DNA from 4 places in the Shewanella sp. 10N.286.51.B8 genome. Region 3 is predicted to be linked to each of the others. Evidence: predicted binding sites of a transcription regulator. Region 3 holds the regulator's gene; each other region holds the start of a gene.
What was found. The regulator LexA, encoded in region 3, represses DNA repair genes until DNA is damaged. The targets are predictions, from matches to a motif close to TACTGTATNNNNATACAGTA.

Region 1 (7,468 bases), on a different contig from region 3:
GGAAACGTTCTGCATTACGAGGAGACAAGTAACTGGTATGAGGTTCTACAGTACGCGCAAAGGCATTCATCACACCTTGGAATACATCCTCGCTTTGTGTTTGACTTAAACGTTTAATGGCATTGTTATAACGCTTACCTAATACTTCAGCGGTTTCTTTCCAATCTTTACCGGCAAGTTTTAGGTTAAGTGCGTCATATTTAACTCGCTGACGCCATAACTCATTTAATTCAGCTTCATCTTTTGGCCAAGCAGCTTCTTCACGATCGAATTCGTAAGCGTCACCAGCTTCGGTAAAGTCGAATTCTTTATCAAGTAAAGTAAGTGCATAAGTAAAACGTTCATAACGACGTTTTTGTACTAGGGAGTACATATCAAAGGCAGGTGAGATATTGCCAGATTTGACCATATCATCAAACAGATGTTGATACTGTTTAAAAGTATCAACATCAGCTTGAGTCAGAACATTGCGACGAAAATCAAGTTGTTGCAAATATCTGTCGTAAATCAACTCAGAAAAAGCATCATCAAGGTTAAAGCGATGATAATGAGAACGAGTAAATAAATTCGTTACCCTTTTACTCGCAACCTTATGTTGAGGCTCTTGCTCAAGTTTAGGTAACTCGTTGATTTGAATCGTTGGTGAAATTGCCCAAGCCGAAAAACCGACAAATAAAGTGGCAATCGACGCAGCCAAAGTGAGTTTTCGCATCAACAAGTTACTCCTTAAATGATCACGATAATAAAATATGCTCTGCACGAACTTTAACAATTAAACCCGTATCTAGCTGGACATGGATATCTTCTTTCTTAATGTCAGTGATAACACCAGGTACTGGGTTCTGTCCTAACTTGACACTAACACGTTGTTTTTGCTTAAGCTCGTCAAATTTTGCAGCAACATAATTAATTTTAGGTGCGGCAGGTTTTGCAGGCTTAGCTGGACGTTCTTTTTTAACCGGTGCTTTTGCAGCAGGTTTTCTTGCTGGCTTTTTAGGCGCCGCTTTAGCCGCTACAGCTTGACGCTTAGCTTTGGCTTTTTCTTGACCTTCTTTCAACGTTTGTTGAGCGTGGTCAATATGTTCTTGTTCTAACTCACCACAATCTTGACCGTCAAGATCGATACGTTGAACACCAGTTTTAACGCCTTTCAAGTAGCGCCAGCTGCTTGTATAACGTCTAAGTGCAACACGTAATTGTGTCTTACTTACTTTAGAATCATCAGCCAACCTAGCAGCTAAATCTTGAAACAACCCAATTTTTAATGGCTTAGTTTCACCTTCTGCAATAAAGCATAAAGGAAATGTTTCATATAAATACGCTAAAACTGCGTTGGTGTCGGTCAACTTGTCTGTTGATTCCATTTTTACTTCCACGTTATAAAAGGGACTGAGTCTCAGCTTTCTTTGCGAGTACAGTCGTTTATCTTTCGTTAAACAGATCTTGCTTAACGTTCAAATTAGCACTTCTTATTCGATTGCTAAAGCAATTGAAACATGCTTTAACAAATTAACTCACTTAGCTGTAATTTTACAGTAAATAAATTTTATCCATAGCAATGCGCGCTGTTCGGTATTATAAAGCTCATGGCAGCGATTGCGACCCGCAATTTGCTATATTTGGTCGCTAATTAAGCAAATAGGCAAGATTCAAAGCTTTTTACTAGCATTTCTAAGCCTTTTCTATCGTCTGTATCAAAACGATTCAATGATGGGCTATCAATATCTAATACCGCAACTACGTCATTGCCTTGGCGAACAGGGACTACAATTTCAGAATTACTGGCAGCATCACAGGCAATATGTCCTGCAAATTGATGCACATCTGCCACTAATTGTGTTTCATCATTTGCCGCTGCTGTGCCGCATACACCTTTACCGATCACAATACGTGTACAAGCAACTTTTCCTTGAAACGGACCAAGAACGAGTTGTTCTTCACGCTTAATATAGAAGCCAACCCAATTTATATCATCTAAGTTGTCATTTAATAACGCTGAAAAGTTTGCCATTCCTGCAATAAGGTCGTCTTCACCGGTCATTAATGCCAGTACTTGGCGGTTTAATGTGTCATAAAACTCAGCTTTCATTTTCCATCCTAAGTGAGGTTTTTATTATTCTGCAGCCGCTTTTTTAGTGGCTTTTTTGTTTGCTGTTTTGGGTGTAGCCGCTTTAGGCTTTACGATCCCTTTTAATAAATTTGCAAGTTCATCCTTGTTAGATGCAAGATAAAAAGCAAGTTTTTCGACACTATTTTCCTCTATTTCCAGCTCAGCGCCAGAAATAAAAGGCACTAAGTTATCCGCAATGTCGAGCATTTTGTCGTAGGCGTCAGCTTCTTTCTTAGATGTAAACGTCATCTTCTCAACCCCTTCTCTTACCACGACAAACTTTGTTATTACAGCCATGATTAACCTCTTACTGTTTTTATATACAGTGCATAGAGTGTCATAGAACTAACTTCTGATGCAAGTATTCTGATTATTCTGGTATTATCTGTTTTTATTGTAACTTGATAAATAATATTTCCACTGTGTTTTTAATCAAAAACAGGGTGTTTAACATTATTATATTACCCGTTAATGTTTCTCTAAGTGGACGGTTTACGTTTATATATGCCGAAAAGTCTTGACCCAAACACAATATTATTATGTCGTTCCTGTGATTTAGCGGTACAAAAAAGAGCCCTTCCATCCAATGTTCGGGCGCTATGCCCTCGCTGTCACACTACTCTTTACGACGTGCCTTACTGCTCAATTAATGGCATGCTTGCCTTATGCATTGCTGCGTTATTATTTTATATCCCTGCCACAGTCTTACCTGTCATTGAAATTCATTTTTTAGGCAGTGTCAGAACCAGTACGGTTTACGAATCAGCTATTGCTGTCGGCAACCAAGGCTATTGGATTGTCTCCATTGCGGTTATGGCTTCTGCGGTTATTGCTCCCGGCTTATTGATTGTATCCATTTTAATACAAGTCTTTATCGTTAAATTAAAGTTACAATCATCTTTTTGGCAGCACACCTACCGAAATCTTCTTAAAAACCATGTTCTATTATCGCAGCTGACCATGTTAGAAATTTATGTTATTTCATTCTTGGTGGCGGCATTTAACCTTTCTGACTTTGCTGATATACATCTTGGTATGGGGACTTTTTCTTTTAGTATGCTTTTTTTGGTGATCTTATTTTTACAACGAGAGTACAATTTGGAACATATGTGGGGGTTTACACATGACGAGTAAAATGCCAATTTTTCAAGGAAAACAAATTGGTTTTTGTTTGTGTACTGTTTGCCGAAAAATAAATAGCATTAGCCGTAGCCGATGTCGTCGCTGTGATTCTAAAATTCAAGCTCGAAATCAGGCCAGTTTACAGCAAAGCTGGGCTCTACTTATAACAGCAGCAATCTTACTGGTACCAGCAAATATTTACCCTATAACTATGGTAACCAATCAGGGCAAGGTCACTTATGACACCATTTTCTCTGGTATCGTGCATTTAGTTCACTTAGAAATGATCCCCATTGCTATTATCGTATTTGCTGCCAGTATTTTAGTCCCTTGGCTCAAAATTATTGGTTTAGCGATATACCTCTCTGCTATTAGTTTCAATTTACCTATTTCAAAAAAGAAATTAATGATTGGCTTTCATATAATTGAATGGATTGGCAGATGGTCGATGTTAGATTTATTTGTTATTGCGTTAACCGTTTCCGTGGTTAATATGGGGCAACTATTAGACGCTAAACCTGCGCCTGCTGCTACCGCATTTGCTTTAGTTATCTTACTGACACAGTTAGCTGCAAAAGTTTTGGATACTCGTTTACTTTGGGATCGCTTGGAAAAAAATAATGACAAAAATTGAATCGCCAAAAATTGTTAAAAAGAAATTATTCTCGCCAATTTGGTTATTACCGATTGTGGCCTTGGCCCTTGGTGCTTGGTTAGGCGTCAAAAGCATTAAAGAATCTGGTATTGAAATTCAAGTCCATTTTCCTAGTGCCATTGGTATCGACATAGGTAAAACCTTAGTCAAATACCAAGGTTTGACCGTTGGTAAGGTGACAGATATCAGTATCGACAATGAATTGTCTGGCGTTAATGTCAAAATTATTATGGATTATCGCTCTGAACCATTTCTCAATAAAAATTCCAAGTTCTGGTTGGTCACGCCTAAAGCCAGTATCACTGGTATTGAAGGTTTAGATACCTTGTTTTCAGGCAATTATATTGCCGTTCAACCCGGTGATGGCAGCTCAGCATCTGAATTTGTCGCCTTAAAAGATGCGCCAACTATGCTTCCTGATACTAATGGGGTGCTTATTACGCTGACCACCTCAAAATTAGGCTCACTGGATATCGGCTCAATGGTGTTTTACCGTCAAATACCTGTAGGGAAAGTTGTAAACTATCGCTTAATTGACAGCGATACCATTAATATCAGCACGTTTATCGAGCAACAGTACGCCCATTTAGTGACACAAGAGTCCCAGTTCTGGAACGTGTCAGGTCTAAAAATTGATGCGTCTATGTCGGGCATTAAAGTCAATACCGAAAGCTTGGCATCGCTGCTCGCTGGCGGAATTAGTTTTAATTCAGTCGCTAATTCTGCCGCGGCGCAAAATGGTGACAACTTTGTGCTTTACCCTGATGAAGAAAGTGCTGTCAAAGGCATCGAATTCACTCTGCTAGCCGATAATGCTGATGAGATTAATCAAGGCTCAACGTTAGTTTATCGCGGCATTGATGTGGGTAAGATTCATCAAACCCAACTAACTGAAAACGGCGTGAAGTTTTTAGCTAAGTTTGATAGTCAATACCAACACTTATTAAACGCAGATACCCAATTTTGGATTGCAGGTGCTGATATTTCTTTAGAGGGCGTTAAGCACGCTGCAAGGTTGATCACTGGTAGTGTAGTCAATGTACTACCTGGAGTGAGCGACAACGCGCTGCCACAAGAGTATCAATTACAATCTCAAGCACCGGACCTTATGCAAGCTAGCCAGTTGACCATCAAATTAACGTCTGATGAACACAGTGGTTTAAGCGCTGGGGCTGAGGTGCGTTACAAACAAATGCCTATTGGTGAGATTAGCCAAGTAAAATTATCTGATGACTTTAGCCGTGTTGAATACTCAGTGGACATTCAGCCTGAATATTCATCATTACTCACTGTGGACAGTTATTTTGTGTCTGAATCGGCGCTTGCCATAGATGCCTCCTTAGATGGCGTAAAGGTCAAAACCCGAGATATTAATACCCTGCTTGCTGGCGCTGTATCTTTGGTGCCAGGTAAAGCTAAGGCTGTAGTTAAACCTCAAGCAAAATTTTCGTTATATCAATCTGCTGATCAAGCCTTAACGGCCTTGAATAAATCATCAATGAGTACCTTGGCGCTAGACAGTATTGATGGCGCAGGTTTAGCTCATGGCTCACCGGTTTATTACAAAAAAATGCGTATTGGCTCTGTCTCAGAAGTAAATTGGAACAGTCAAACTGATAAGTTTTCAATCACGGTGGCCATTCAAAAAAGGTTTACTAACTTGGTTCGAAGTAACAGCGTATTTTGGCGAAATGATGCCGCCAGTATCAATGCAAGTTTATCTGGCATTGATGTTGATATCGCTCCATTAGAAGGCGCCTTAAAAGGCAGTATTAGCCTAGGTTTGTTGCCAGAAAACCAACAAGGCAATCAAACTCGTTTATATGATTCTAAAGAGCTGGCCCTAAAACAGGCCAAAGCCATAACACTATCACTACCAGCTGATGCCAAAGTAGCTGCAAAAGCAGCGATTCGTTATCAAGGCCATCAAGTGGGTGTGATCCAACAGGTTAAACTCAATCAAGACTTAGCCAACTTAACCGTGAGTGCTTATCTTTATGGTGAATACGCACAACATTTCACCAAAGAAGACAGTGAATTTTTTGTCGTCGATGCACAAATTTCATTAGTGGGTATTAAAGCGCCAGAAACCTTGATAACCGGCCCTTACATTGGCGTGTTACCTGGCACGTCAGAACGACAAGCAACACAGTTTGATGGTCTCCTAGCTGCGCATTACGATGCGGATATCGATGAAGATGCATTAAAAGTGACCCTAGTTGATAGTCAGCTTGGTTCGATAAAAATTGGCACCCCAATTTTCTTCAGAGGTATTGCTATTGGGCAAGTGGATGGTTACTCATTATCTTACAATGGCAACCAAGTATTAATGTATTCACACATTGAAAAACAATATGCCCACTTAGTGAATCAAACAAGTCAGTTTTGGGATGCATCAGGTATAAAACTTGAAGTGGGTATTTTCTCTGGCGCTCAAATTGAAACAGGCTCTCTTGAAACGCTGCTTTCAGGTGGCATTTCAGTCGTGACCGAGGAAGTAACGGATAAAACGAATCAATTAGCTCTCGATGAAAGATTTACCCTGCATAACAAAATGAAAGCCGAATGGCGTAAATGGAAACCTGAACAAGTGAAGCCTTTATAACCTTTCTGCGCGTAGATAACATCCAATAAAAAATCGGCATTTGCCGATTTTTTATTGCTCGTTTAATAGCTGTTGTGCTTAGCCATAAAACCAATAACAAACGGCGATGGCAGCCATTATTCCGCCGACGTCTGCCGCTAAGCCACAGCCCAATGCATGGCGGCTATTTCGAATACCGACAGAGCCAAAGTACACCGCAAGTACATAAAAGGTGGTTTCTGTGCTCCCTTGAAAAATCGCCGATAAACGACCCGCAAAAGAGTCTACCCCATGATGCTCCATCGTTTCTAACATCATCGCCCTTGCCCCTGAACCACTAAATGGTTTCATTAACGCCGTAGGCATGGCATCGACAAAACGGCTGTCAAACCCCAACAAGCTCACTAGGCCTGCTATGCCTTGAAGGGCAAAGTCAAGGGCGCCCGATGAGCGCAATAATCCAATGGCGAGTAACATTGCCAACAAATATGGAATTAACATTATTGCTTGGGAAAAACCGCTTTTGGCCCCTTCGACAAACTCATCATAAATGGCGACTTTGCGGTAACCAGCAATCAGGATAAAACTCATAATTAAGGCTAATAATATGCCATTACCTAATACAGTCGATAATGTTCCAATGGCTTCAGCAGATAGGGTTAATAAATAAAACACACCCGCAATTAATATACTAAACAAAGTTGCGCCATAAGCCAGCACCACACTATTGATTAAAGAAATACGCTGAACAATTGCCACGACAGATAAACCCACTAAGGTTGATGCCACTGTGGTTAATAGAATAGGTAAAAACACATCTGCTGGATTGACTGCACCTTGCTGAGCTCGATACAAAAATACCGTCACTGGCACTAAAGTGACTGAGGAAGTATTGAGCACTAAAAACAAGATCTGCGCATTGGTCGCCACGTCTTTATTTGGGTTTAGGCTTTGTAAGTCTTGCATCGCTTTAAGACCAAGCGGCGTAGCTGCATTG
Region 2 (7,468 bases), on a different contig from region 3:
TAACGATTTAAATTTCTATTAGGTCGTTCAAACATCTGGATTCTTTCCTCTATATAACTAATTGCTTGACGACATTTTCCTAAGCGTCGATGTAGAGAGAGAATTTCATTTTGTAATCTGATTTTGTCAGTACTATGACAGTTTGCAAGTGCAGATTCCATTTCTGCTATTTTTTGTTCAAAGGTTGTAGCCCAATTCAAATGTTTGTTCAGCTCTTGATAAATTTGGTGGCTGTTTTTCATTACATTACTGGCTATCCAGCCAAAGCCACTGTCTGAATGTTGTTGCTGTTGTTTTTTTGCATAGCGTGCACGGCTATTGTCACGTTTTTGCTTTTCAGTATTCACATTCAGGTTGGTGGTCACTAAGGCTCGTCTTAATGCGGTAAAGCGATCTTGAATGCGCTGGCAGCTAAGCTCAATGATTCTGACATCAAGTTTGAAAGAAAGTTGCTTTTCTAATTGCTGAATGTCTTTTTTTAATTGGGCAATACAAGGGCTTAATTGGGCACCTTGTTGAATAAATAATTGTGAATTAAATCGTTCAATATCTTGCAGCATTTTCTTTTGTTGCGCAGGTAATTGCTGATCGTGATGTAAGGCATCTTGTTCTAATGAACTGAGCTGCTGTTTTAATTGGTAAATGAGTTGGTTGGTGTTTCTCATAGCCAAGCCGTCCAAGCTAAATGTGCTGCAATGGATAATACAGTAATGATAAATAGCGGTTTGATAAAGGGAATACCAAATCTTATAGCAGATTTAGCCCCAATAAATGATCCCGCCATCATACAAACACCGATCCACAAACCTAATATCCAATCCACTTCGCCTAATAAGGCAAAAATGACTAATGCGGTAACATTACTCACTGAGGTCATTAGCCTTGCTAAGGCGCAGCTGTTTAATAATGGCAGCTTATGCAGCCTGATGCTGGATACTGTCCAAAATGCGCCAATACCGGGGCCTGCAAAACCATCATAAGCACCTAAGGTCATTCCTTGCACTATTTGTTTGTTTTGAGATGGCAACCCGGTGGGTTGATTGATGATAGTTTCGCCCATCGCTTTGGGACTTATAAGGGTGTAGATTGCAATCCCGATAATGATCAGCGGTAAGATTTTTTCGAGCCAAGCAGCATCAATAAAATAAACTAAAAAACTGCCGATGATGGCACCTATAAAGGTCGTCAAAAATGCAGCCCGCCAGAAGGAAGGTTTAATGAGTTGTTGTTTGTAGTAGGTATAACCTGCAGTAATAGAGCCGAAACAGGCTGCGAGCTTATTGGTACCCAATGCTAAATGGGGTGGAACGCCCATCGTTAGCAGTGCAGGGATAGAAAGCAAACCGCCACCGCCAACAACGGCATCTATAAAACCTGCAACAACACCAATTATCGCCAGAATGACCCAATGACTAGGGTCTAACAAAAATTCCAAAAAAATACCTATTCAATAACTTTACGAAATGGCGGTAGGGCATCGAGTAACGATTTACCGTAACGCTTGGTAATTAGGCGGCGGTCTAAAATAGTCACTCGGCCATAATCGTCTTCTTTGCGCAGTAATCTACCACAACTTTGGATTAATTTACGTGACGCATCTGGAATGGTTAATTGTAGGAAAGGGTTGCCACCTTTGCTTTTTATATATTCCGCATGTGCTTGTTCAACTGGTGATGTCGGCACTGCAAAGGGCAGTTTGGTGACAATCAGGTTGGTAAGGTAATCCCCAGGTAAATCTAATCCTTCTGAAAAACTGCCTGTGCCAAAGATAATACTGGCTTTTCCGGCATCACAACGGGCTTTATGTTGAGTTAGCACCTGTTGTCTTGGCATAGTTCCTTGAACAAATAACTGCTCTTTAGGCATTTTACCAATAATTTGATCTGTCACCTTTTCCATTTGCCAATAAGAGGCAAACAGCACCAATGTTGCCATTTCATCTTCAACTAATGCCAATATCTGCTCTGCAAGCTCATCGGTAAAGGCTTCATCTGTAGGCTCATTCTTCATTTGAGGAATAAATAATGTGGCATTATTTTGATAATCAAATGGCGATAGTAACGCCAAAAAGCGGCTGCCATCATTTAATGATAACCCGACTTGATGGGCAAAATGATTAAAATTATTCAGCGCCCGCAGTGTTGCGCTGCACAATACAACACCTGCGGCTTTTTGCCACAGCATAGATTCGAGCATGAAACCCACTTCAATAGGAGACGCACAAAATAAATAATCCTGTTGTTTACCTGTGATCAGTTCAGCCCAGCGCGCCATGGGCGCACCTTTTTTTGAGTCTTCTTTAGCGAGCATTTTCCATAATTTATGCAAGTTTTCTAAACGCTGGGAAATAAAGCCTGCTTCTGAAAGCACTGTTTCTGATTGATGTTTAGGTAACTCACCATCTTTTATCGCTTCACTTAAAACGGTTTGAATTTTATTAAATTGCTTTAATGCAGAATTCGATGCTGAAGCTAAGTTTTCGGCCTGTATGAGTAATGATTCTGGTAATTTGCCATTTTCAAATCTTAAACGGGTTTCTGGGTTGGCAAAGAGCTGCGGCTGGGTATCACAAAAATGTGCCACTTGATTAAGCTGGCTAACCAGCTCATTAATGTGATCTAGCATCGCTTGCACTGGTGCAATAATATGAGTGGTTTTTAATTGGTTTTGTAATTTAGAGCAGGTTTTACCTGCCTTTTCTAGCCAATCAGCTGTGCCGCGAAGACTTGCTTGGGCGCTGGAGAAATCTCTGGCAACTGTTGGCAGATGATGCGCCTCATCGATGACATAAAACATCTCTTCAGGCTCTGGTAAAATAACGCCGCCGCCCAGTTCTAAGTCGGCAAATAACAAACTGTGGTTAACAATGAGTACGTCCCAGGTTTCGACATCTTCACGGGCTTTATGAAAAGGGCAGTTATGATGATTGGATAACTGACGATGGCAGCTGTGTTTATCACAGCATATTTGCTGCCATAAAAAGTCAGGAACAGGTTGCTCTAAAGTGTCGATTTCACCGTTCCACTTTTTATCTTGGTAATCTTTATGGATTTTTTTGAGTTGGTCAATCTGGCTTTGATCAGGCTTTGTCTGCCACATCGCCATTTGTGAGGTGTCTTCGGGGCCAATCATGGCTTCAAGCTTTGCTAAGCAAACATAGCGCTGACGGCCTTTGACTAAACCAAATTTAAAGTCTACCCCAGACTGTTGCAAAAAGAAGGGTAAATCTTTATGCAGTAATTGCTCTTGTAATGCTACGGTTGCCGTTGCTATACAGACTTTTTTCTTGCTGGCAATGGCTAACGGAATCGTGCCAAGAATATAGGATAAGGATTTACCAATACCGGTGCCGGCTTCACAAACCATAATGCGACGGTGTTTGTCATATTCACCGGCCAGTGTTTTAGATATTTCAGCCACCATATAGTTTTGCTCACGGCGAGAGCGAAAATTTGGCATTGCCGTCGCGATATCTTTATAGATAGTGCGGATCTGACTTTTGACTTTATCCGTTAACATGAGTGACCTATTCGCATTCTTTGCTTACTGTTTATGTGTTCGCTGTTATATGCTGTACATAATAACAGTGAATTGAACTGCACGAAATATTTAATCGAGCCAAAAACTATGACAGTAAGCGTAAATAAGGTGACTTCTATCAAAGGGCGAGTGTTGACGCGGCATTCAGCTTTTCGTGATGGTCGACTTATATTGCAATATTATTTAAAAACGAGATCTGGCCCTGTGCTGATAGAAGTGGACGGGGCTGAAGTAGTGTGTTTTTGCCGTCAAATAGATATACCAAAACTCGCAGGACATATTCATCAAGGTTGCAGAATCGAAACTGTCGCGCTTAAAAACTTTAATCACCAAGCTATCGCCTGTATTTACTTAAAGTCAGCCAGTGTACAAAGGCAGTTTTTGCGGATTGCCAATGATATGGGGATTGAGATTTATGAGGCAGATATTAGGGCAGAGCAGCGATATTTGATAGAACGCTTTATTGCCTTTGATGTTGAGTTTATCGGGCAATCTAGTTTAGAGGCTGATTTATGTAACAGTCAGAATACCAGCTTAAGTCAATTGCCGGTGTACCAAGCTGTAAAAGCAAGAAAAAGCGATAATGACATCTCGCTTTCTATGATTTCGTTGGATTTCGAATGTAGCCCTAGCGGCGAGTTATATTCAGTTGGCTTATATGGGCAAGATTATCAATTAGTCATTATGGTGGGACAGCCTCAAGAGTCAGAGCACTATATTCAGTGGGTGGTTACCGAAGTTGAGCTTATTAAGCGATTAATTGATTGGTTTGCCGAATATGATCCTGATGTCATTATTGGCTGGGCGGTCGTCACTTTTGATTTGTCACTATTGTATAAACGTTGTCAGTTACATTCGATACCGTTAACCATTGGTCGTGGGGCGACGGTATTAAGCTGGAAGGTTGAAGATAAGCATCGCCCTGAAACCTTATCTTTACCGGGGCGAGTGGTGCTAGATGGCATCGATTGGATTAAAGCGGCATTCTATCATTTTGAACGCTATTCATTAGAGCACGTATCGCAACAATTACTAAATGAAGGCAAGGCTATTGACCATGTTGATAATCGCAGCCAAGAAATCTGTCATTTGTTTGCCCATGATAAAGTCGCATTGGCGTTTTATAATATTACCGATTGCCGCCTAGTATGGGATATTTTTGATAAAACCCAGTTGCTGGCTTTTGCCATTGAACGGGCCAAACTAACCGGCTTAGAATTTGGCCGCGTTGGCGCATCTGTTGCTGCTTTTAATAATTTATACCTACCGCACTTACATCGAAGCGGTTTTGTTGCCCCTGCTCACCCAGCTAGTGATGGACTTGAATCTCCTGGTGGCTATGTGATGGATTCTATCCCGGGTTTTTACAAAGATGTTTTAGTGTTGGACTTTAAAAGCCTTTATCCATCAATTATTAGAACGTTTTTGATTGATCCCAAAGGCTTGGTGGTGGGCGAACAGCAGCCTGACGAAGTGACTGTGCCGGGTTTTCTCAATGCAAGATTTAGCAGAGACAACCCCATATTGCCAGAGCTAATAGCAACACTCGCGCAGCAGCGTGAGCAAGCCAAACAACTTAACAACCAACCTCTGTCCCAAGCCATTAAAATAATCATGAACTCTTTATATGGCGTATTGGGCTCTAGAGGCTGTGTGTTCCATGATGCCAAGCTTGCAAGCTCGATTACCATGCGTGGCCATCAAATCATGAAGCAAACCAAAGCTTGGATTGAAGAGTTGGGTTATAAGGTGATTTATGGTGATACCGACTCTACCTTTGTGTGGTTAGGAGAAAAGCATCAAATAGACGATATTAGTCAGTTAGGTCATATGCTGGCACAGGAAATTACCCAAAAATGGGCCGATTTTTGTGCTACCAAGTTTCAGTTAAAAAGTTATTTGGAACTTGAATTTGAAAGTCACTTTAATCAATTTGTCATGCCGACATTAAGAGGCTCAGATGCTGGCAGTAAAAAACGCTATGTAGGGGCAACCACTGACAAGGAGGGACAATTAGCACTGACCTTTAAAGGCATGGAGCAAGTCAGAAGTGATTGGAGCCCTTTAGCCAGAAGAATGCAATATCATTTATACTTGTTATTATTTACCCAAGGGGACGTTAGAGGCTACTTGTTAAAGCAAATTAAGGAGCTTCAAAATGGCTCATTTGATGATGAACTAATTTTTAGAAAACGCCTAAAGCGTAACATTGAAGATTATACGGCTAAATCTTCACCACATGTGAAAGCCGCAACGCGTCTATGTCAAATAACAGGTAATTCGGAGCTTGGTAAAAGAGGCACCATGATCGCTTACAGGATGACTCTGAATGGTGCGCAACCTATAGAAGCAACCAATGAATCAATTGATTACCAATATTACCTTGATAAACAAATCGAGCCCATTGCAGAACCAGTATTAGGGCTCAAAGGTGACAGTTTTGATAGTCTTGTGAGCAATCAGATGTTGTTACTTTAATGTTGCTGGCTGTGTAATTTATGGTGATACGTTATCATTTTTATGTCTTTTGGTAGTGGTTTGTGCTTTGCAATGTGCTTATTTAGTTTATTATGATATTTAATCGATTTATCTCTTTGTTTCATGCTAATTCATCATGCTAGCCTTCAGTTAATGGAAAAATTCTATGCAAATAGATTATTTAAAATAATTAATGATGAAAATGAAATGGGAAGGTTTAGCTCGATGAAAAAGACTTTAATCGCATCAACACTTGCAGCAGTTATGTTTGTACCAACAGCTTCTGCTATCGAAATCTATAAAGATGAGAAAAACTCTGTTGCTATTGGTGGTTTCATCGATGCACGTATTTATAGTGGCCAAGGTGAAACTGAAATCGTCAATGGCGCATCACGTATTAACTTCGCCTTTGATCGTCAAATGAATGATGGTTGGGCAACCTTTGCTAAATTCGAGTGGGGTGTTAACCCATTCGGTAACAGTGAAATCGTTTATAGTGCTGGTAGTCAATTTGAATCACAAAGCGATGACTTTCTAAATAACCGTTTAGGTTACGTTGGCGTATCAAATGATACTTACGGCTCAATCAGCCTAGGTAAGCAATGGGGTGTTTGGTACGACGTTGTTGCCGGAACAAACTACCCTATCGTATGGGATGGTAATGCTGCAGGTGTATACACATACAATAAAGCTGATGGCGCTATTAACGGTGTAGGCCGTGGTGATAAAACCATTCAATACCGTAACTCGTTTGATAAATTCAGTTTTGGTGCGCAAGTACAGTTAAAGCAAAATGAATTCGTTATTTACGAAGATGAGAACGTAGATGGTTTTTCTGATGCACCAAGTATTAGTGATGAAGAGTCACTAGGTACTGTAGAATACGGTAATACCTTCGGTTTATCGGCTATGTATCAATTCACTGATGAATTATCTGTTGGTATTGGTTACAACACGGGTAAATTTGAAGGTGAATTAGAGAACGGCACCCGCATTGAAGAGCGTGATGAAATTTACGGCTTAAGCGTAACTTATGGTAACTGGGATGCAGAAGGTATTTATTTCTCTGCTAACTACAATGAAAATAAATTTCATGACACAGATAACATTGGCCGTATGATCGAAAGTTCTAAAGGTGTTGAGTCATTAGTATCATATCGTTTTGACAACAACATCCGTGTTTTCTTAGCATACAACATGCTAGATGCTGATAACGTATTAGGCGCTGATGAAGGCGAAGTATTTAAGCGTCAATTCACTACAGCAGGTATTCATTATATCTGGGATACAAACACCATCCTTTATTTTGAAGGTCGTATCGACAGCAGTGATTTCCGCGGAACAAACGAAGACAAAATGAAGATCAGTGAAGATGATGGCATTGGCTTCGGTATTCGTTACATTTTATAAAATTAAAATTTAACAACTACCCATTAAAACACTCCGAAAG
Region 3 (7,468 bases):
AGGGGTTGCTGATTGAAGCAAAAGCACTCGGTCTTATTAAAATAAGCCGCGCCTTGGCCTGGCGATACCGAGGGTATTGCTTGGCCTACGAGGTTATTTGAAGATAAGTTTTTCGCTAAAAACGCAGTACGTGTGAGTTCGCCGGGGTGAACCTGCATGCGGTTCACTTTTGGCACAAACTCCCACGGCATATTGCTTTGTACTTGGGCAATAAACTCAATGGTTACAGTACGGTCTTTATCAATCACCACAGCCTCATAACTGCTGGCAGTACTTTGGGTTTTTCCATTAATCCCCAAGGCATCGCAAAGCACGTCATACAAAGGCACTAGCGCAAAACCAAAGCCGAACATACCTATTGAACCCAGTACTAGGCCAATAAGTAAATTACGGTTTGATTTTGTTGGCTGGCTCATATCATTTAACCTCTGGTGGGGTGGTAAATGAGTGATAAGGCGCAGGACTGGCAATAGTCCACTCTAACCCTTCAGCACCTTCCCATGGCTTATCCGCAGCTTTTTCGCCGCCCTTGATACATTTCAGTACCACAGCGAGGAAAATCAGTTGTGATAAACCAAAGGCAAAACCACCAATAGAGACAATTTGGTTTACGTCAGCAAACTGAATTGCATAGTCTGGAATACGACGTGGCATGCCTGCTAAGCCTAAAAAGTGCATTGGGAAAAACAGTACATTCACTGAAATAACACTGCACCAGAAATGCCAACGACCTAATGTTTCGCTATACATGTATCCTGTCCATTTCGGTAGCCAGTAATATGCTGCAGCCATAATGGAAAATACTGCGCCAGTCACCAGTACATAATGAAAATGCGCTACCACAAAGTAAGTATCATGGTATTGGAAATCCGCTGGGGTGATCGCTAGCATCAAGCCAGAGAAGCCACCGATGGTGAATAAGATGATGAATGCAATGGCGAACAGCATCGGGGTTTCGAAGGTGATTGAGCCGCGCCACATAGTTGCAACCCAGTTAAACACTTTCACCCCAGTAGGCACTGCGATTAACATGGTGCAGTACATGAAGAATAGCTCTGCAAATACTGGCATCCCGGTGGTGAACATGTGATGCGCCCAAACTAGGAAGGACAAAATCGCAATACTTGAGGTGGCGTATACCATGGAGGCATAACCGAAAAGCTTTTTACGGCTAAAGGTGGGAATAATGGCCGAGATAATCCCGAATGAAGGTAAAATCATGATGTAGACTTCGGGGTGGCCAAAGAACCAGAAAATATGCTGGAACATCACAGGGTCGCCGCCGCCAGCAGCATCAAAGAAGCTGGTGGCAAAGTATTTATCAGTCAGTACCATGGTTACTACACCTGCCAATACCGGCATCACTGCTATTAGCAAGAAGGCGGTAATCAGCCAAGTCCAGACGAACAATGGCAGCTTCATCCAAGTCATACCCGGAGCACGCATATTAACAATGGTCACCACCACGTTAATAGCACCCATGATCGAGCTTATGCCCATAATGTGAACTGAGAACACAAATAATGCTGTGCTATCAGGGCTATAGGTTGTTGACAGTGGTGCATAGAAAGTCCAGCCAAAGTTGGGGCCTCCACCTTCCATAAATAGCGAGCTAAGTAGAATCGCAAACGCGAAAGGTAAAATCCAAAAGCTCCAGTTATTCATCCGCGGTAGTGCCATATCTGGCGCACCAATCATCATTGGAATGAGCCAGTTAGCTAAGCCGGTAAAGGCTGGCATGACTGCGCCAAATACCATAATCAAGCCATGGACTGTGGTCATTTGGTTAAAAAAGTTAGGTTCAACTAACTGTAAACCGGGTTGGAATAACTCAGCACGAATGACCATGGCCATTGCGCCGCCGGTTAAAAACATAATGAAACTAAACCACAGATACATTGAACCAATATCTTTATGGTTAGTGGTTAAAACCCAGCGCATAATGCCTTTTGGCGCCCCATGATGATGGTCATCATGGTGATCGTCGTGAGCGGCTGGTGAATCTTGTGTAATTGTGCTCATTTTAATCCCTTACTTTCCGTGACCAACAACATCAGCAGCCTGAACTGCATCGCCAGAGTTATTACCCCAGGCATTTCGCTCATAAGTCACCACTGCAGCAAGCTGTTGTGGCGTAAGTAGCGAGTTAAATGCTTGCATTGCCGTGCCAGGTTTACCATTGATGACAATATTAAGATGATCCGTCACTGGACCGACGATGAGTGGGCTGCCTACTAATGAAGGGAACGCGCCAGGTAAGCCAGTACCAGCAGCTTGGTGACATGCAGCGCAGCTAGTCATATAGACTTGCTCGCCCATGGTCATTAACTCATCCATCGTCAAGTCATCCAATACCACAGCTTTAACTTCTGCTGCTTGTGTTGCCGCTTCAGTCACAGCTTGTGTTGCAGTGTCTTCAAGTTGTTCAGCTGTAGGTAAGCTTGCTGGTAAAGTCACAGGCGTTGACGTGTCTGCGGTAGAAGTGCCTGCACTAGGAGCGTCTGCAGTGGTTGGTGTAGCGCTAGAATTTGTCCCATTGCCACTCACATCAGCCGCTTGCACGGTATCGCCAGAGTCATTACCCCAAGCATTACGCTCATAAGTGACTACTGCAGCAATTTCAGTTGCCGTTAGCTGCTTGGCAAACGCTTGCATCGCAGTGCCAGGCTTACCATTAACGACAATATCGATATGGCCAGACACTGGGCCTTTAATCATTGGACTGCCAATTAGGGAAGGGAAGACGCCAGGTAAACCAGCACCATTAGGTTGGTGGCAAGCCGCGCAGCGACCCATGTAGATTTGTTCGCCTTGGGCCATTAACTCGTCATAGCTAAGGGTTTGGCTCAGTGAGGCTTGTGCAGCGGCTTTAGCATCGACAGCAAATTGCTTTTGGTCGATTAGCCATTGGTCAAAGTCTGCTTCAGAAACGGCTTCAACAACAATAGGCATAAAGCCATGATCTTTACCGCATAGTTCGGCACATTGGCCTCGATAAGTACCTATTTTATCGATTTTAGTCCAAGCTTCATTGATGAAACCAGGATTTGCATCTTTTTTAACGGCAAATGCTGGTACCCACCAAGAGTGGATAACGTCATCCGAGGTCATTAAAAAACGTACTTTACGATTTATTGGTAAAACCAGCGGCTTATCGACCTCTAAAAGATAGGTGTCGGTTTTATCTGCGGTGCCAGTAATTTGGTCTGCTGGGGTAGATAATAAACTGAAAAACTCGACATCTTCATTGAAATAGCTGTAATGCCATTTCCATTGAGAGCCCGTCACTTTGACTGTCAGTTCAGCATCGCTGGGATCTTCCATAGCAATCAGCGTTTTTGTTGCTGGGATTGCCATGCCAATTAGGATTAGAAATGGCAATACTGTCCAAGCTATTTCAACCTTGGTACTGTCATGAAAGTCGGCTGCAACTGCACCCTTAGATTTTCTGTGATAGATCATGGAATAAATCATGATCCCAAAGACCACGACACCAATGGCGCAACAGATATACAAAATAATCATATGCAGGTCGTAAACCTGGCCACTGATCTCTGTTACACCTTGAGTCATGTTTAAGGGCATCTCTGCCGCTGTGAGTGGGGTTGCAAGCAACGCCACCATTAATCCGTACAACAATCGCTTCACAAGACTACTCCTCTGCTAATTGCGAATTGCAATTACAAAGAAAAGCCACACAGTAATACTCTGCTCTATGCAAACTTTTCATACCCGAAAAAGTTTGATCATTTCAAAGTACACGGTGGCTTTGAGCTTGAAAACTCAATTATGTTATTACGTTACGGTGCCACACTTGTACCTAATACTGAACTTATCAATTATATTTGACGCTTTACATTCAAGGCTTTCTATACCGCACGGTACCAGCTCAATCTTTTAATAGCGTTTGTATCTTTTTGACATTTATTCTCGGCAGTACGATAAATTGTTACTACCTTGTTAACTACATTACTTGGAGATTAAATATTGATCAAGATCACTTTATCATCTAATTTGCTGAAAAAAGTGCAAAAAAAAGCCCCTCAGCGTAGTGAAGGGCTTTTTTAGTCATATTTTACTAGTGAAACGAGGTAAGGTTTACCCGAGTCTGTACTGCTAAAGTTTGCGTTAATGGGTCGCCTTCAGGTAAGTGAGTATTTACATCTTCAATGATAAGCCCTTGGGCTAAGGCATTTTTGGCAACCAATTGAATGCGGCGATTGTCGCGGGCATCTAATGGTGGTGTCCAAGTAATTACTGCACTTGAAGTACCGTTAGTGAGCGCTTTTTCCATCGCCCACAGGGTTTCGACTTCATCTTTGGTGTGAACTAACAATACTCTGTCCATACGAACATTGGCATTAGCAAGAATTTGCTTATAACCGATATGCGGCGGATTAATCAGTACAATCCAAAGGCCTTGCTGACTTAAAATGGCTAACTGACTGCATAATTGAGTCAATTCAGTTAAGCCTTGGTTTTGGGTGCGCTTGGTTTCAATCCCTTGTTTAGTGGGTAAGGGATCAGATGCCATATCTACCCATAATCCAGGGTGACGCGGTGCATTGCCTATTAATGTGTTCATAACCAACCTCCATTACGAATAACGCCAACAGCAAGCCCTTCAATCGTTAGGTTTTGGCAACTTAAATCAACTTTAATCGGCTCATATTCTGCATTTTCAGCATGTAAATAAATAATATTGCCTTTCTTTTCAAATCTTTTCACGGTTACATCGTCTTCAAGACGTGCCACTACAACTTGACCATTGGTGGCAGTTTGCATTTTATGCACTGCTAATAAGTCGCCCTCTAAAATACCAATGTCTTTCATACTGTCGCCTCGAACGCGTAGTAAGAAATTAGCATTGGGCTTAAACATTTCTGGGTCAACTTGGAAATACTGTTCAACATGCTCTTGAGCAAGGATAGGTTCACCTGCAGCAACTTGGCCGATAAGTGGTAAGCCTGCTTCAACTTCCTCCTCCACCTGCACCATGCGGATCCCGCGAGAGGTACCAGGAATAATTTCAATACAGCCTTTTTTTGCCAGTGCTTTTAAGTGTTCTTCAGCGGCATTGGCGCTTTTGAAGCCTAATCGAGTTGCAATTTCTGCACGAGTTGGCGGCATACCTGTTTCGGCGATATTACATTTAATTAGCTCTAATATTTCAGCTTGGCGTGGCGTTAAAGGTCTCATATTGATTCCTGTTTTTTTATACAGTGACTGTCATTATATACAGTATCGGTGGTCGCGCAAGTATTAACCAAATTAATTTAACTATTATCATCTAATTCTTGTTGGCTATATATGGGGGCACGGTTAAGTATATGTAATTTAATTATTTAGTTAATGAAGGTAAGTCAGCTTTTTAAACCGATGAAATTGGCTATTTCTCACATCGTTTGTTTAAACAGTATATTTATACAGTAGTGTTGATTGAAAATAGGTTGGTTGTTATTCGGATATGGCTATTTTTTACTGAACAAATATTCTCTGTATAGACCCTTGTTAGTGAAACTGAACCATTATCTGGTATTCTATGGCCAATTAATTGATGTTGAATATGCGAACACTCATGTTAAAACCTGACTCAATCATAGCAAAATCATTACGTTGGATTCAAAAACTGATGGTGCACACGGTTGTTGTGCCTGAAGATCCCTTTGCCGATCTGAACTTAGACCCAGATAAACCAGTGGTCTATGTGATGAAGACAGAATCACTCAGTGATATTGCGGCATTAAATGAAGTGACCGCCAAATATGGCTTACCGAGCCCTTATGAGCGACTAGACGTTGATGGCTTAAATACCCCTAGAATTGTGTGTATTGAAGGTCGTAAGCCTCTATTTGGCAAGCGTTTAAGTGGCGAAAAATTTGTTGATAACTTCACCAGCTTATTAGCCTTACATAAAAAAAATGATCAACTTGATATTCAATTGGTGCCAGTGAGTCTGTATTGGGGACGTATCCCTGGTAAAGAAGATGACACCATGACCGCAGCCGTATTTGAGCGTGAAAACCCGACCTGGTTACGTAAATGGTTGATGATTTTGTTCTTAGGTCGCCATAGCTTTATTCAATTCTCAAATGCTATGTCGCTACGTTATATGGCTGATGAACACGGCACTGATGTCAGTATTGCGCATAAACTTATCCGTGTGGCGCGAGTGCACTTTAGACGCCAACGTAAAGTGATGACAGGCCCACAACTGCCAAATCGTCAGGCAATGTTCAACTCATTATTAAAGTCTGATGCCATTGCTCAAGCGATAAAAGAAGAAGCGCTTAATAAAAAAATTCCTGAAGACAAAGCCCGCGAAAAAGCTATTCAGTATTTAGATGAAATTGCAGCGGATTACTCAGACAGCTTAGTGCGTATTGCTGAGCGCTTTCTTACTTGGTTGTGGAATAAGTTATACAGCGGTATTAGCATTAAAAGCGCTGAAAAAGTGCGTAAGCTGCATCATGATGGTCATGAAATTGTCTATGTGCCTTGCCATCGTAGCCACATGGATTACCTACTGCTGTCGTATATTTTGTATTACCAAGGCATGGTGCCGCCGCATATTGCCGCCGGTATTAATTTAAACTTTTGGCCAGCAGGCCCTATGTTCCGCCGTGGTGGTGCTTTCTTTATTCGTCGTAGCTTTAACGGTAATAAACTTTATACCGCAGTGTTTCGTGAGTATTTAGATCAGTTATTTGCTAAAGGCTATTCGGTTGAATACTTCACCGAAGGTGGTCGTTCTCGTACCGGTCGTTTATTAGCGCCTAAGACCGGCATGTTAGCGATGACAGTTAACTGTGTACTGCGGGGCATTGAACGCCCAGTAACCTTAGTGCCAGTTTATCTTGGTTATGATCATGTGATGGAAGTGTCCACCTATCATAAAGAGTTAAGCGGTAAGAAAAAGCAAAAAGAATCAGTGTGGCAGGTCTTTGGTGCGCTGCGTAAATTAGGCAACTTTGGCCAAGGTTACGTTAACTTTGGCGAGCCAATCAATGTGCAGCAATTTTTAAATCAACAATCGCCAAATTGGCGTGAAGAAATTGCTCAAGATCCGGATCAAAAGCCATCATGGTTAACGCCAGCAGTAAATGTATTGGCCAATAAAGTGATGACTAACATCAATGGCGCCGCCGCAGCGAGTTCGGTGACATTAGCAAGTATGGCGCTGCTGGCTTCAGAGCAAAACGCCCTGCAGCGCAGTGAGCTTGAAACCCAGCTAGACCTCTACCTGAAAATCTTAAAGGATGTTCCTTATACTGAGTATGCGTCGGTGGCTGAGGGCTCAGCTCATGACCTAGTTGAGCAATGTTTGTCGCTGAATAAATTTACCTCAACCACAGATGCCATCGGCGAAATTATCGCAATTGAAGATAGCTCAGTGATTGCGATGAGCTATTATCGCAATAACATAATTCATCTAATGGCAGTGCCTTCATTAATCGCCAGTTGCTTG
Region 4 (7,468 bases), on a different contig from region 3:
CTTGGAGAATATGATGAGTACTTTTATCGCAGCATTTGTGGTGTTGTTATTATTTTTTTTATTAATGTCCGTGGGCTATATCGTGAAGCGCAAGGCGGTTGAAGGCAGTTGTGGTGGTTTAGGTGTTTTGGGTATTGAGAAAGCTTGTGATTGTGATGACCCATGCGATAAACGCAAACGCCGCATGGCTGAAGCTGAAAGAGAAGCAAAACTGAATCAAAACCGGATTATCTAGTGCGCCAGCATTAACTTTAAGCCCACTTTCAAGTGGGCTTTTTTACGACTGTTACAAAATTTACAAAACTAATTACAGCTAACATTTACCCTTACTAGTGTGATTATTGTCACTATTAAAAACCAGCAGAATTAGCTAGAGATGTGATTCTATTAAGAAATATTCAAACGTGAAAATGCTGAAGCGAGATAAGAACCTAAGTTATAATGATAATAGTTATCAATGACTAAGTTTATGATAATAAAGGGGAATTGTTTTTTGAAGTCACATGTACTATGCTGGTCGAAATTGATCCAGATCAATCTAGCATTTAAGGACTAAATCATGAAAGGCCATCCAAAAGTAATTAGTCAGCTTAATCGTGTACTGACATGTGAGCTCACTGCCATTAATCAATATTTTCTTCACGCGCGTATGTTCAAGCATTGGGGACTCGAAAACCTCAATGAGAAAGAATATAAAAAATCTATTCAAGATATGAAACATGCAGACAAGTTAATTGAGCGGGTATTGTTTTTGGAAGGTTTACCTAACCTTCAACAATTAGACAAGTTACGCATTGGTGAGCATTGCGAAGAAATGTTTGATTGTGATCAGCAAGCGGTAGTCGAGCAGTTGGTCGTTTTACGAGAGGCGATTAAGCTTTGTGAAACAGAGCGCGATTACGTTACTCGTGATTTATTAGAAGATTTACTTGAAGATGAAGAAGAGCATCTAGACTGGATTGAAACCCAAAAAGAGCTGATTAACCAAACCGGTATTCAGAACTATCTTCAATCACAAATTAAAGATTAATAGGACATTATCATGAAAGGTAATCCAGAAGTTATTGCAGCTTTAAATGCATTATTAACCGGTGAGTTGTCAGCGATGGATCAATACTTTGTACATGCACACATGTACGAAGATTGGGGATTTGATGAGCTTTATACGCGCATCTTACATGAGTCAGATGACGAAAAAGCCCATGCTGCTAAGTTAGTTCAGCGCATTCTTTTCTTGGAAGGCACGCCAGATGTTGCAAGTCGTGAAGCATTAAACATCGGTAAAGACGTAGAAGAGATGCTTAAAAATGACTTGAGCTACGAATATCAAGTTGCTGATCATTTACGTGAAGTCATCGCTTTATGCGAAGTAAAAGGCGACTTCCAAACCCGTGAAATCTTAGAAGTACTACTTGATGATACTGAATCTGATCACATGTATTGGTTAGAAAAACAAATTCGATTAATTGATCGCGTTGGTTTACAAAATTATCTGCAAACCAAAATGTAATCATTGAGTTTGCTACAAAACAAAAGCCTAACTGAGTTAGGCTTTTTTTATGGGATTTTTAAGCGTTATAAATTGGTAACGCTATAGTTTGAACTGATTAATCATATTGGTTAGCTCCACATTGATTGTGGCAATATTATCCGTTTCATTTCGCTGCATAATGCCTTCATCATTTAAGGTTTCAACCATATCGTGAATTTGGTGCATGCTTCGATTAATTTCCTGAATAACAATATTTTGCTCATTTGCTGAAGTGGATATCTGGCTATTGAGGGCATTGATTTGAGCAACAATAGTACTCATGGTTTGTAAATTATCAGAAGTATTACTGACCTCAGTAACCGTGTCTGAGCAGGCTCGTTCAGTACTGCCAATGGCCGCCACCACCGCAGTGGCTTCAGCTTTTAATTTTGCCAGCGCGATTTCAATTTCACTGGTACTTGTTTGGGTGCGACTGGCAAGGGCGCGCACTTCATCTGCAACCACAGCAAAACCACGCCCTTGCTCTCCGGCCCTTGCAGCTTCAATCGAGGCATTAAGCGCTAACAGGTTGGTTTGCTCTGCAATACTCCCAATCACATCAACAATGCTTTGAATACTGCTGGTTTCATTATTCATGTGCTCGACATTACCAGCTGTTTGATGGATTTCAGCAGCTAAACCTTGGATACCCACTTGGGTTAAGTTAATGGTCTTCAGTGATTGCTCGCCAGTAATATTAGCCTCATTAGTATGCTTGGCTGCGGTTTCGGTATTCTCAACCACAGTGACAGCGGTATTTGATAGCTCTTCAATGGCGGTCACAATTTGGGTTGTTTCATTGGTATGGGCTGTCAAAATTTGTTCGCTGTTTTGGCTATAGTGCTGCAGCTTATCAATACCGGTAGATAATTTAATTGTCGATTTATTGATGGCTAACAACATGGTTTGTAGTTGTGAAATAAAGGCGTTAATTCCGAGGGCAATTTTTCCGATATCGTCATCATTTTTGACTTCCAAACGACGGGTTAAATCACCATTACCTTGAGATAAGCCAGTGACTAAGTCACGTAGTTCATTAATCGGTTGATAGAGCTTATTCAGTAGTATTAATAACGCCACAACAGATAAGCCAAGTACCAATAATATGATGCCGCTGAGTTTTAATGTGGCATTAACAAGCGGTGCGAAAGCTGTTGCTTCATCGAGGGTGACAATCACATACCATTGGTTGTTATCAATTAAAGGGATTTTTTGACTAGCAATAATCGTGCTAACGTCATTTATATCACTGAGCGCCCATGAGCTATCCTGACCGAGAATACTTTGATAGATCTCGCTTAGTTGGCTATTGCTGCTGATATTGTCTTTTTGATTAGTTAAGGCTGAATTAGAGGCTAACACTAAGCCATTTTTATCAATAATAAAGCCAGTGGCACCTTCAATATCTGCTAATGCTTGTAGTTGCAGTTGCAAGTAGTCAAAACGTAAATCCGCCATGATGATCCCGCCATCAATTGGGTGCATAACCCCGACCATAGGTATACCGTCTGTACGGGTAAAAAACACTTCGCTGAGGGACAAGGTATTTTTTTGTTTGCCGTTTTGGTACCAAGGACGAGTGCGGGGATCATATTTATCGACTACACCGACGCCGTCAGGAAAAGACTCTGAAGCAATAGAGGCAAAGGATTGGCCATCATCAAACCCCATAATGACTTTAGAGACGCCACCTAATTTCGCTGTGTATTGAGTCATGGCGACATGGCCGGCATCCACATTGTTATGACGGTATAGACTCGCGAGTTCAGTTACCGCGGAAGTGGTGCGATTAAATGAGCTTTCTATTTCACTGACTTTGGTTTTTATTTGGTGGTGGATGTCGGTTGTCAGCTTGTCTGTTATTTGTTGTTTTAATAATTGGTGAGTGACCAGCCCGCTAATGATCAAGGCGAAAGCTAATAGAATTGTTAACGCAAATAGTAAACTCGCTTTAAAGCCAAACTTGTTCATAACTCACCTAATTGTATTATTATTTTTGTTTGATTGTACCTGCTTATAAATCAAAATATACCCTAAGCTCATAAAAAAGTTAGTGATTTGCATCATGTAATGTTGATTTTGTTTTTGTGTTGTCTGATGTTTAGTGTTCTTACTGTTATTTATTTGTATTGCAAATTAGCGCTATTTTGTAATTTGAAGCTTTCAACGCGACTGGTGATAAAGGTTTAATTTGAACACTGTTTTTATATACAGTATCATGATGTCATTCAGTGACTTCTTTATGAAAACGCCATGCGTAAAATTATCCACATTGATATGGATTGCTATTATGCCGCAGTTGAAATGCGTGATTTTCCACAATTGCGTGGTAAACCTATTGCTGTAGGTGGGCGCAGCGATCGCCGTGGTGTTATCAGTACCTGTAGTTATGAGGCGCGTAAATATGGCGTTCGTTCTGCTATGTCGAGTTATCAGGCATTAAAACTCTGCCCAGATTTGATATTGGTGCCAGGCAGGATGGAGGTTTACAAAGCGGTTTCGCTGCAAATCCGTGAAATATTCCATCGTTATACAGAATTAGTTGAGCCGTTATCATTGGACGAGGCGTATCTTGATGTTACTGATTGTGATGCATGTAAAGGTAGCGCCACCTTAATTGCTGAGCAGATCAGAGCTGAAATCTTTACGGTAACCGGGCTTACTGCTTCCGCGGGAGTCGCACCGATTAAGTTTTTAGCTAAAATAGCTTCTGACTTAAATAAGCCTAATGGTCAATATGTGATCACGCCTGCTGAGATCCCTTCGTTTATAAAATCATTATCCTTAAGTAAAATCCCTGGGGTGGGAAAAGTAACCTCGGCTAAGCTTGCAGCGCTCGGGCTTGAAACCTGTGAAGACGTGCAGCGCTACCCGAGTGACAAGCTCATCAGCGGTTTTGGTAAATTTGGCCGCGTGTTAATTGAGCGCACTCAAGGTATCGATACACGTCAAATAAGCCCAAATCGTATCAGAAAGTCGGTTGGGGTTGAGACCACCTTAGCCCAAGATATTTTTACTATAGAGCAATGCAGCAATGTCATGCCGCAGTTAATCCAAGAGCTTATTAGCCGGGTGCATCGCAGTGCTAAAGACCGGCAAATTCATAAACAGGTAGTAAAACTTAAATTTAACGATTTCAAGCAAACTACCATTGAGCATCGCAGTGATGAAATGTCGCTTAACTTATTCCAGACATTGTTAACTCAAGCACTAGAGCGGGCCAATGGCCGAGGTATAAGATTAATCGGTGTCAGTGTTGGTTTAGCTGATAATAGCCAGCCAGAAGTGGTTACAGATGATAATAGCGAGCAATTAGATTTGCAGTTCTAGTGATTATCGCTAGAAACAAAAAGGCTGTCTTTTCTTATATCAAGAATAGAGCAGCCTTTTTATTAAGCGCGTAATTTAATAGAGAGTTAAAGCTCAGCCTTTTGCTGGAATACGCTCTAGTACCGCAAGCAGTAGTTCCCAATATTGGCCAACAGTGGTGATGTTCACCATTTCGTCAGGGCTATGTGGGAAACGAATGGTTGGGCCAATAGAGACCATATCCATGGTTGGGTATGGTTCTTTAAATAGTCCACATTCAAGACCGGCATGGATAACCATAATCGTCGGGTCTTTCTTATAAATATCATTATACGTTTCACGGACAATGGCCATCACTGGTGAGCTATTATCAGGCTTCCAACCAGGGTAAGCGCCTGATAGATCAATGCTAGCACCTGAAAGGTTTGCTAATGCCGTTAATTGCGTTTCAATTTGCACTCGGCCTGAGTCAATCAATGAGCGGATAAGACATAGCACTTCAACAGATTCGTTGTCAGTGTTAATCACTCCGACGTTAAGCGATGTTTCAGTCACACCTTCAACTTCATCGCTCATACGCATTACGCCGTTAGGGCAGGCGTGCAGTAAATCGATTAAGGTATTTTGCGCATCTTCACTCATGACTTTTGCTGGAGCGTCAATGGCTGCAAGTGTTAGCAACATGTCAGGGTCAGCAATTGCCAGCTCTTCACGAACAATCGCTTGATATTGAGCAATGGCTTGCTCAAGCTTGGCTTTATTTTCGCTTGGCAGCATAAAGTTGATGCTAGCTTCACGGGGGATAGCATTACGTAAAGAGCCGCCAGTGAAGTTAACTAATTCAATTTGTAAATCATCACCATAACTAAATAAGAAACGGGCTAATAATTTATTGGCATTGCCGCGACCTAAATGAATGTTGACGCCTGAATGGCCGCCCTTTAAACCTGAAAGGGTTAAGCTAAAGCTGGCATTGCTTTGCTCAGGTGCTTGCCATGACATAGGAACGCTTAGCTGTGCATCAACACCGCCAGCGCAACCCATGTAGATTTCGCCTTCTTGCTCTGAGTCAGTATTAATTAAAATATCAGCATCAAGGTAACCTGCTTCAAGGCCGAAAGCGCCAGTCATGCCCGCTTCTTCATCAATGGTAAGCAGCACTTCTAATGGACCATGTTTAATGTCGTCAGCGCCAAGAATTGCTAACGCTGAAGCCATACCAATACCGTTATCAGCACCTAAGGTGGTGCCCTTGGCTTTTAGCCATTCGCCATCTACATAGGCTTCAATAGGATCTTTTTCAAAATCATGCACTTTATCGGCATTTTTTTGTGGAACCATATCAATGTGGGCTTGTAATACCACAGTCTTGCGTTCTTCCATTCCAGCATACGCTGGCTTTTTAATGATCAAGTTACCGACTTTATCTTCGACGACAGGCAAACCTTTCGATTTAGCCCATTGCTGGATATGTTCACTAAGTGCTTGTTCAAACTTGGATGGATGCGGAATCGCACAAATTTGTTCAAACCATTGCCATAATGGCTGGGGATATAATTGATTAATGGCGGTCACGAAGACTCCCTAAATGCTATGAATGTGGGAATAGATGCGCTGAAGTTTACCATATTGTCGTTACTAAGTAGTGACCTAGAGCAAGTAGAGAGGCTGGGTTAAATTAATTTTTGTAAATATATTTTAACTCTATCGTAAAGCTAAGCTTATATACTTTAACCACCATTGGTCGTTATGATTTGTGATTCAGCACCTGAAATTACTGATTAGCAAGCAATAATAACAATCTATTTAAAAAGGATGCCCCATGTTTCAAGTCAATATCGTTGATGTAGCAAATGATCAAGCCATTTTTGAAGGCCATGGCTGGGACGCCGTAGTGGTAGTCGCCACCGATTTAGCCGCCATTGCCCAAGATGAAATAAAAATACTCGCCAAGCATGCGAAACAAATCGATCAGCGCATTGGTCAGTCGGCAACATTGTTACTGGCGCCCGGACTTGCGGGTGGCAGACTGATTGTCGCCCCAGTTGTTAATGCCACTAATGAATACAGTGATGTGAGTGTGTTTGCCAAAGCAGCTAGAGAAGGCGTTGTTATTGCTAAGGCTGCGGGAGCAAAACAACCGCTGTTGGTGGTAGAAACCAGCCAAGATAAGCGCTATCAATTTGCTAAACAGGTTGCTGCACTTGCCTGTGGTCAGGAACTATGGCAATCACTGGAGCTGCGAGAAGCCACAGCAATTACCCCAGCATTTAGCGCCATTGGTTTGCTTGGCAGCGACAATTGCAGTGGCCTGCTCAATGCTGTCGAAGCCGGTAAGATTTTGGCAAGGGATCTATGCGGCACTGAGCCAGAAAGAATGGCGGCGCCAGCATTTGCTGATTATTGCGTTGAGGCGCTAAAAGACAGTGGTTTAGCAATCAGAGTCATTGAAGAACGTGAAGAGTTAGAGCGCGATTACCCGCTGCTTTGCGCAGTAGGGAGAGCCTCATTTAATGTGCCTCGGCATCAACCTCGCGTGGTTAAACTGGAATATGTGGCAGAGGGCGCCATTGATCGCACCTACTTGTTTGCTGGTAAAGGAGTTATTTACGATACTGGCGGCGCAGA

Region 1: a site for LexA is predicted at 2,419-2,438, ahead of AB4160_RS07450 (YebG family protein). Genes of this name have one in related genera too.
Region 2: a site for LexA is predicted at 3,570-3,589, ahead of AB4160_RS01150 (DNA polymerase II). Genes of this name have one in related genera too.
Region 4: a site for LexA is predicted at 3,728-3,747, ahead of dinB (DNA polymerase IV). Genes of this name have one in related genera too.

The regions. Positions count from the first base shown of each region.
Region 1 is NZ_JBFRKG010000017.1:33,293-40,760, forward strand. Features, by position in the region: gene prc (carboxy terminal-processing peptidase) at 1-712, opposite strand, end outside; gene proQ (RNA chaperone ProQ) at 735-1,364, opposite strand; gene AB4160_RS07445 (GAF domain-containing protein) at 1,631-2,089, opposite strand; gene AB4160_RS07450 (YebG family protein) at 2,114-2,407, opposite strand; gene AB4160_RS07455 (paraquat-inducible protein A) at 2,615-3,244, shown strand; gene AB4160_RS07460 (paraquat-inducible protein A) at 3,234-3,866, shown strand; gene AB4160_RS07465 (MlaD family protein) at 3,853-6,492, shown strand; gene AB4160_RS07470 (nucleoside recognition domain-containing protein) at 6,571-7,468, opposite strand, start outside.
Region 2 is NZ_JBFRKG010000003.1:106,733-114,200, reverse strand. Features, by position in the region: gene AB4160_RS01165 (primosomal replication protein) at 1-665, opposite strand, end outside; gene AB4160_RS01160 (TSUP family transporter) at 662-1,435, opposite strand; gene dinG (ATP-dependent DNA helicase DinG) at 1,444-3,519, opposite strand; gene AB4160_RS01150 (DNA polymerase II) at 3,628-6,018, shown strand; gene AB4160_RS01145 (porin) at 6,244-7,428, shown strand.
Region 3 is NZ_JBFRKG010000035.1:12,092-19,559, reverse strand. Features, by position in the region: gene AB4160_RS13690 (cytochrome c oxidase assembly protein) at 1-416, opposite strand, end outside; gene ctaD (cytochrome c oxidase subunit I) at 418-2,022, opposite strand; gene coxB (cytochrome c oxidase subunit II) at 2,032-3,648, opposite strand; gene AB4160_RS13675 (cell division inhibitor SulA) at 4,079-4,585, opposite strand; gene lexA (transcriptional repressor LexA) at 4,582-5,199, opposite strand; gene plsB (glycerol-3-phosphate 1-O-acyltransferase PlsB) at 5,579-7,468, shown strand, end outside.
Region 4 is NZ_JBFRKG010000007.1:120,551-128,018, forward strand. Features, by position in the region: gene nqrM ((Na+)-NQR maturation NqrM) at 14-235, shown strand; gene bfr (bacterioferritin) at 560-1,030, shown strand; gene bfr (bacterioferritin) at 1,043-1,510, shown strand; gene AB4160_RS03370 (methyl-accepting chemotaxis protein) at 1,592-3,502, opposite strand; gene dinB (DNA polymerase IV) at 3,785-4,861, shown strand; gene AB4160_RS03380 (aminoacyl-histidine dipeptidase) at 4,955-6,415, opposite strand; gene AB4160_RS03385 (leucyl aminopeptidase family protein) at 6,663-7,468, shown strand, end outside.